Regions from separate parts of the Bacillus sp. M5A3_1b genome, predicted to be linked through region 2. Evidence: riboswitches for the same ligand, from Rfam matches in the RefSeq annotation. Region 2 holds a riboswitch; each other region holds the start of a gene.

Region 1 (2,271 bases), on a different contig from region 2:
GTAACTCTTTAGCAGCTGTAGTTATGTCTAAGTGGGAAGGTCAGTATGACGCTGAAAAAGGACAGGCTTATTTGAAAGAAATTTCTAATAAGCAAGCAGCTTAATTATAATTTGAACAAGCTCTCACATAATATGTGGGGGCTTTTCTATATAGAAGGGAAGCGGACGTAATGAAACGTAAATATGGTGACGGTTCTTCGTGGAAGCGACTAATAGAGAAGGATTATACGGTTAAGCAAGTAGAAGAAGGAATGCTAGGAATATTAGACATAAAAAAGGTAAGAGAGCCTAGTTGTAAAGAATATGATGGTAAAAAACTTTGTATCGCAGGGAATCAATATACGTGGATTCAATATTTTATAGACGGGAAAAACTTTGCGATTACAGCTATGTTAGATGATCAGAAAAAATTAGTGCAATATTATATCGATGTGGCGAAAGAATATAAAATTGATGACCGTGGTTTACCGTATTTTGATGATTTATATTTAGATGTAGTGTTATTACCGAACGGTAAGATGTATGTACTAGATGAAGATGAGCTAGAGGACGCCTATAAAAGTGGCGATGTTACAAAAGAAGAGTACGAGTTAGCTTGGTACACTACGAAATGGATAATAGATGCAATAAAAAATAGTGAATTTTATTGGATTTCAATATTGGAAGAAGAAATCAAAAAGTTAAAATGATTGTTGTATTCAAATTTTTGTATAATTACCAAAAAAATCTATACAAAAAATAATTGACTTTTGTTTTGTAAGCGAGTAAAGTTAGGGAAGAAATTATTATTAAAAAATAAATATGAAACCTTCTTATAAAGAGAGGCGGAGGGACTGGCCCTACGATGCCTCGGCAGCGGACTCGATTTCAGAGTGCTGTGCCAAATCCAGCAAGCATGTGCTTGAAAGATGAGAAGAGCGTTCCTTATAGATGTATAAGACCTCTTCTCATTGGAAGAGGTCTTTTGTTATTCATTAGAAAAGGTTGAAACTAGGGAGAGATGGTACTTTGAAAGAAACGAGAGGAAATGGTTTGGCTTTATTACCACTTGGGATATTTTTGGCGCTATTTATTGGTTCTGGAATTATTACAGGTGATTTCTATAAATTGCCGATACTTGTAGCAATTTCAATTGCTGTAGGAGTCGCTTTAGCGATGAATCGTAAAGAAAGTTTTAATGTAAAAGTAGAACGATTTGCTAAAGGTGCAGGGAACCCGGATATTATGATTATGGTTCTGATTTTTGTACTTGCAGGAGCATTTTCTGAAACAGCAAAAGGGATGGGCGGCGTTGATTCTACAGTTAATTTAGCGTTATCCATTTTACCGCAAGGATTTATCGTAGCTGGAATTTTTGTTATAGGGGCATTTATTTCATTAGCGATGGGAACTTCAATGGGAACAATTGCTGCATTAGCACCAATTGCTGTAGGTATTAGTGGGCAAACTGATATCTCTATTGCACTTACGATGGCTACTGTTGTTGGTGGGGCGATGTTTGGGGATAATTTATCATTTATTTCAGATACAACAATCGCAGCTGTACGTTCACAAGGAACAGAAATGAAAGATAAGTTTAAAACGAACTTTTTAATTGTATTACCAGCAGCTATTATTACAATTGTACTATTAGTAATCGTTACTTTAGGAAGTGACACGCAGATTAAAGCGCATAGCTTTGACTGGATAAAGATTTTACCGTATGCAGGAGTACTTATTACAGCATTGCTTGGTTGGAATGTACTTATTGTGTTAACTGGTGGAACTGTACTATCCGGCGTTATCGGTCTTTTAGATGGGAGTTACACGCTAGAGAGTTTCTTTAAAAGTGTAACGACTGGAATGGGCGGTATGATGGAGTTAGTATTACTTGCTATTTTAATTGGTGGTATGGTCGAACTGATTCAATATAATGGTGGTATTCAATATTTAATGAATATTTTAACTCGTAACATTCGTTCGAAAAAAGGAGCAGAGTTCGGTATCGCTGGCTTAGTGAGTATGACGAATATGTGTACAGCGAATAATACGATTTCTATTATTTTTACAGGTCCACTTGCGAAAAACATTGCAGATCAATATGAAATTGATCCTCGTAAATCAGCGAGTGTATTAGATCTTTTCTCATGTTGTGTGCAAGGGTTAATTCCGTATGGTGCGCAAATGTTAACGGCAGCAGGATTTGCGGCGTTATCTCCGATTGAATTGTTACCATATGCGTTTTATCCGATTTTAGTTGGAGTATGTGGAATTATTTCTATATTAATTGGT
Region 2 (2,271 bases):
GTGTTCTCGGTATAATAACAAGTGGAGATAAAAGAAACTATAATGAGTAATAGCTGTAGATAAAAGGAGAAGAAGAGATGAAGAAGGTTTTGGGTATTGCTGTAATGGGAAGTATGCTCCTTCTAGCAGGGTGTAATGGAAATAAAGATACGAAAGAACCGAAAGAAACGGTAGAGCAATCTACTGAGCAAACAGAAGAGATGAAAGAATACCGTGCAGTACATGAAAAATACGATATGAAAATGAATAAAGAAATTAATAAAGCACTACAGTTATTTGAGGTGGCAAAAGAAAAGGGCGGTAAGGAAATAACGAATGCTACATATAAAGAAGATGTGCAAAAGGTAACGACTAGCATGTTAGAAGATATTGATAATATACGTAAAGAAATTCGTGTTCCAAAGTCGAAAGAGCAAGAACATGAGGTATACGCTGGTTTCTTGAATGAATCGGAACAAGCAATGAAAAAATTACAGAAGCTAGCTAAAGAAGAAGACTCATCATTGATTCGTGATATAGAAATTAACTTTGCAACAGCATCAACATACTATAAACGTTTTCAAGCAGAAACGAAAAAATAACTTTGCGTACGCGCAAGGTTATTTTTTCTTCTTATCATCTCCGTCTTCATCCTCGGATACTAATACCTTCTGTTCTTCGTGAAATGCAGAGATTGTTTGTCCGGTAAATATTATCGAATGGAGTATAAAAAGAAGTGATACGTTTCTTTTTAATAAAGAGTTTATAGAAGCTGATGATGACAAGTATAACGATTGTTAAGGGTAACTCTATAGTAGCAAGAAGTAAAAACTGATTTTTCTAAATATATCCAATTTGATTGACTTTTCATTTTTTCAGAATTATAATTCGAAATATACAATTTGAACCAAATAATAATATAGCAATTTACTTATCCAGAGAGGTAGAGGGACTGGCCCTATGACACCTCAGCAGCGGGTTCTGTAACAGGAACACCGTGCTAATTCCAGCAAGCAAGTCTTGAAAGATAAGTGATGGGCCTTTGTTTATTCAGCCTTGATCTTATTTTTTAAGATCAAGGCTTTTTGTATTTTAAGAAGCGGAAAAGTAATGGGAACAAATATGTCAATAAAACAAAGTAAATTCATTTGTTTAGGGGGTTATTGAAGTGTATGTTATTAAAAAACTATCGGTTATGGTGTTCACGCTATGGGTCATTACGACAGTAACATTTTTGATTATGCATATCATTCCTGGGGATCCATTTTCATCAGATGCGAAAATCTTTCCAGAGGAAGTAATACAAAATATGAGGGCGAAGTATCACCTCGATGAACCGTTATGGAATCAATATGTCGCTTATTTAGATGGCGTAGTTCATTTTGATTTTGGTGAATCTGTTCAATCGACGGGGCAAGGCGTATCAGAAATTATAACGACAGGATTTGGTCCATCAGCGATTATTGGTTTACAAGCACTTGTTATTTCATTATTAGTCGGAATTGCAGCAGGTACATTTGCAGCTCTCTATCATGGGAAAGTAATTGATTATAGTGTGAGCTTACTTGCGATTCTCGGTATTTCTATTCCAAGTTTTATTTTAGCACCATTATTTATACAAGTATTTGCTATACAATTTGAACTTTTGCCAGTAGCGTCTTGGGGCACATTCGAACATACGGTATTGCCATCCTTCGCATTAGCGTTAGGGCCAATCGCGGTTATTACAAGATTTGTTCGTTCTAATATGATTGAAGTTTTGCAGAGTGATTATATTAAGCTAGCGAGAGCGAAAGGCATCCCGATTAAGAAAATTATTATAAGACATGCTCTTCGAAATGCGATTGTTCCAGTACTTACATTTGTTGGACCGTTAATGGCTGGACTTTTAACAGGGACTTTCGTTATTGAAAAAATATTTTCCATTCCTGGTCTAGGAAAATATTTTGTGGATAGTATTTTTAACCGGGATTATCCGGTCATTATGGGAACAACGATTTTCTATAGTGCATTATTAATTTCTTGTATTTTCATTACAGATATTATTCACCGTATTGTTGATCCGCGTATTCGTTCTATTACGTAAGGAGGGGGGGCATTTAAATGGGAGCTTATGAAATCAATAAACAGTTATTAACGAATGAGGAGAAAAAAGAATTAACGATAAATAAAGATCAGCAAACGATTAGTCGGAAGAAGGAAGTGTTTCGCAAGTTTATATCAAACCCTATAGCAGTTTTAGGGGCAGTGACGTTATTACTAATTATTATTTTCTCACTGGTTGGCGAAAGT
Region 3 (2,271 bases), on a different contig from region 2:
TTGCGCTATGAAGTACAATGTCGGCACCTTCTGTTAATGGCTGCTGTATATAAGGCGTATAGAATGTGTTGTCTACAATAAGAAGTAGTCCGTGTCTTTTCGCTACAGTTGCGACAGCGGCAATATCAGTAACTTGCATTAACGGATTAGTTGGAGTTTCTATGAAAATAGCTTTCGTTTCAGTTGTGATAGCTTGCTCAATTTGTTTAATGGATTGTGTATTTACGTATCTACATCGAACATTCCACTTTTTTTCGTGCTCAGAAAATAATCGATAAGTGCCCCCGTATAAATCTTCAGATACAATAAGTTCGTCTCCAGAACGGAATAGGGAGAGGACGAGGAGAACAGCTGCCATCCCTGAACTACAGGCATAACCTTGTTCACCATATTCTAAGTCTGCGATTGCCTGCTCTAAAAGACCACGAGTTGGATTGCCAGTTCGTGAATAGTCAAAGCCAGTAGAGTTACCAATTCCGTCATGACGATAAGCAGTTGAAAAATAAACAGGTGGGTTAACAGTTCCTGTTGTAGTTTCGCTCCGGTTTCCGATTTGTGCTAGTTTTGTTTCAATAGTTGACATGTGAAAATTCCTCCTTTTTAAATTAACAATTAAGTGAATGTAAAGTGAAACTTTAATCAGTGAGGGATTCATCCCCACTGATTATCAGCCCTCACCAATCGAGCTTTTACGGGCAGTTGATTCCCACCTAACTTCTTTGTTCCAGCTGAATTTTGAGTTGGGAATCTTACTGCCCTCAAATAGCGGGGGAAAATAAAAAAAGCCTTCTAAAGAAGAAGGCTTTCGGTTTGAATAGAGTCTTCTTCTCATCTGTCAAATCTTTCACAATTTGCTGGAATTAGCACCTTATTAACAAATGTTAATGGTTGCTGAGGCGTCAAAGGGCCAGTCCCTCTACCTCTCTAGATAAGAATGTTCGTATGAAATTTTATTATGTTTTTAACTTTACAACAAAAGATAATTGAATTGCAACTTTATTTTAAATAATTTTTATTTTTCCGCAAGTGTCATTGACTTTTGCATTTGTGCATGCTAAATTTATTAAAAAATTAACAAACATTGTTAAAAGGGGAACGTATTTCCTTTTAGCTACATAAATAAAATAATAAAGACAAACTCTTATTGAGAGCGGTGGAGGGAAAGGCCCTGTGAAACCCAGCAACCTTCAAACGAAATGTTTGAAACGGTGCTAATACCTGCAAAACGAATGTTTTGCATAATAAGAGGAGGAACAATTATGTCCCCCTCTTCAAAGTGAAGAGGGGGTTTTTATATTGATAGAAATGAGGGAGATTTGTGAAATTACTAGATTTATTATCAAAAGGAATTGTAATAGGTGATGGTGCGGTTGGGACGTTATTACATTCACATGGTTTGCAAAGTAGTTTTGAAGAATTGAATATATCTGATCCAGATTTAATTATATCGATTCATAAGCAATATGTAGCTGCTGGGGCTGATGTGATTCAAACAAATACGTACGGAGCAAATGAAGCGAAATTACGTATGTATGGTTTAGAAAATCAAGTTACTGAAATTAATAGAGCCGCAGTAAAACTGGCGAAAGCATCTGTTACAGACAGAAATGCAATTTTAGGAACAATTGGTGGTATGAAACATATCGGAGCTGTTACGACAACTGATATGGAAAGAGAATTTATGTTACTGGAACAGGCAAGTGCATTACTAGAAGAACAGGTTGATGGACTGCTATTAGAAACTTTTTATGATGAGTTTGAATTACTTCATGCTGTTCAGGTGTTACGAAAACAAACGAATATTCCAATTGTAGCTCAATTAGCATTGCATGAGGCAGGTACAACTCAAAATGGAAATGATGTAAATGAAATATTAAAACAGCTTTTAGATTACGGTGCAAATGTTGTTGGATTGAACTGTCAACTAGGGCCACTTCACATGACGGAAGCTTTTAAAATGATATCGATTCCGCAAAATGGCTACTTGTCAGCATATCCAAATGCAGGTCTCCCGAATTATGTGGAGGGACGCTACGTATATGAGGGAAGTCCGGCTTATTTCGAAGCGATGACACCGAAATTTATTGAGCAAGGTATCCGATTATTGGGTGGTTGTTGTGGCACGACTCCAGAACATATTGAAAGTATGAAACGTGCAATTGCAAATGTTACACCTGTAATAGAAAAGGATACGATTCAAAGACCGAAAGTAGTTCATACACATGAGAAACGTTCGAAAGCTCATGTCACTTTAGCAGAGAAAGCAAAAAA

The links. A riboswitch is a leader RNA that binds a small molecule or an ion and turns the genes downstream of it on or off. The one in region 2 is predicted to bind S-adenosylmethionine.
Region 1: it holds a riboswitch for S-adenosylmethionine, as region 2 does, so the genes downstream of both, ACLBWW_RS07865 (Na+/H+ antiporter NhaC family protein) here and ACLBWW_RS25675 (ABC transporter permease) in region 2, are expected to answer to the same signal.
Region 3: it holds a riboswitch for S-adenosylmethionine, as region 2 does, so the genes downstream of both, ACLBWW_RS02885 (bifunctional homocysteine S-methyltransferase/methylenetetrahydrofolate reductase) here and ACLBWW_RS25675 (ABC transporter permease) in region 2, are expected to answer to the same signal.

Annotation. Positions count from the first base shown of each region.
Region 1 is NZ_JBKEZY010000002.1:326,277-328,547, reverse strand. It holds gene gltP (glutamate/aspartate:proton symporter GltP) at 1-104, shown strand, start outside; gene ACLBWW_RS07870 (DUF402 domain-containing protein) at 171-689, shown strand; SAM riboswitch class I at 810-915, shown strand; gene ACLBWW_RS07865 (Na+/H+ antiporter NhaC family protein) at 1,009-2,271, shown strand, end outside.
Region 2 is NZ_JBKEZY010000013.1:70,078-72,348, reverse strand. It holds gene ACLBWW_RS25685 (lipoprotein) at 78-581, shown strand; partial or broken gene ACLBWW_RS25680 (DUF3951 domain-containing protein) at 600-792, opposite strand; SAM riboswitch class I at 908-1,013, shown strand; gene ACLBWW_RS25675 (ABC transporter permease) at 1,148-2,065, shown strand; gene ACLBWW_RS25670 (ABC transporter permease) at 2,083-2,271, shown strand, end outside.
Region 3 is NZ_JBKEZY010000001.1:542,084-544,354, reverse strand. It holds gene metI (cystathionine gamma-synthase/O-acetylhomoserine thiolyase) at 1-583, opposite strand, end outside; SAM riboswitch class I at 826-935, opposite strand; SAM riboswitch class I at 1,139-1,248, shown strand; gene ACLBWW_RS02885 (bifunctional homocysteine S-methyltransferase/methylenetetrahydrofolate reductase) at 1,319-2,271, shown strand, end outside.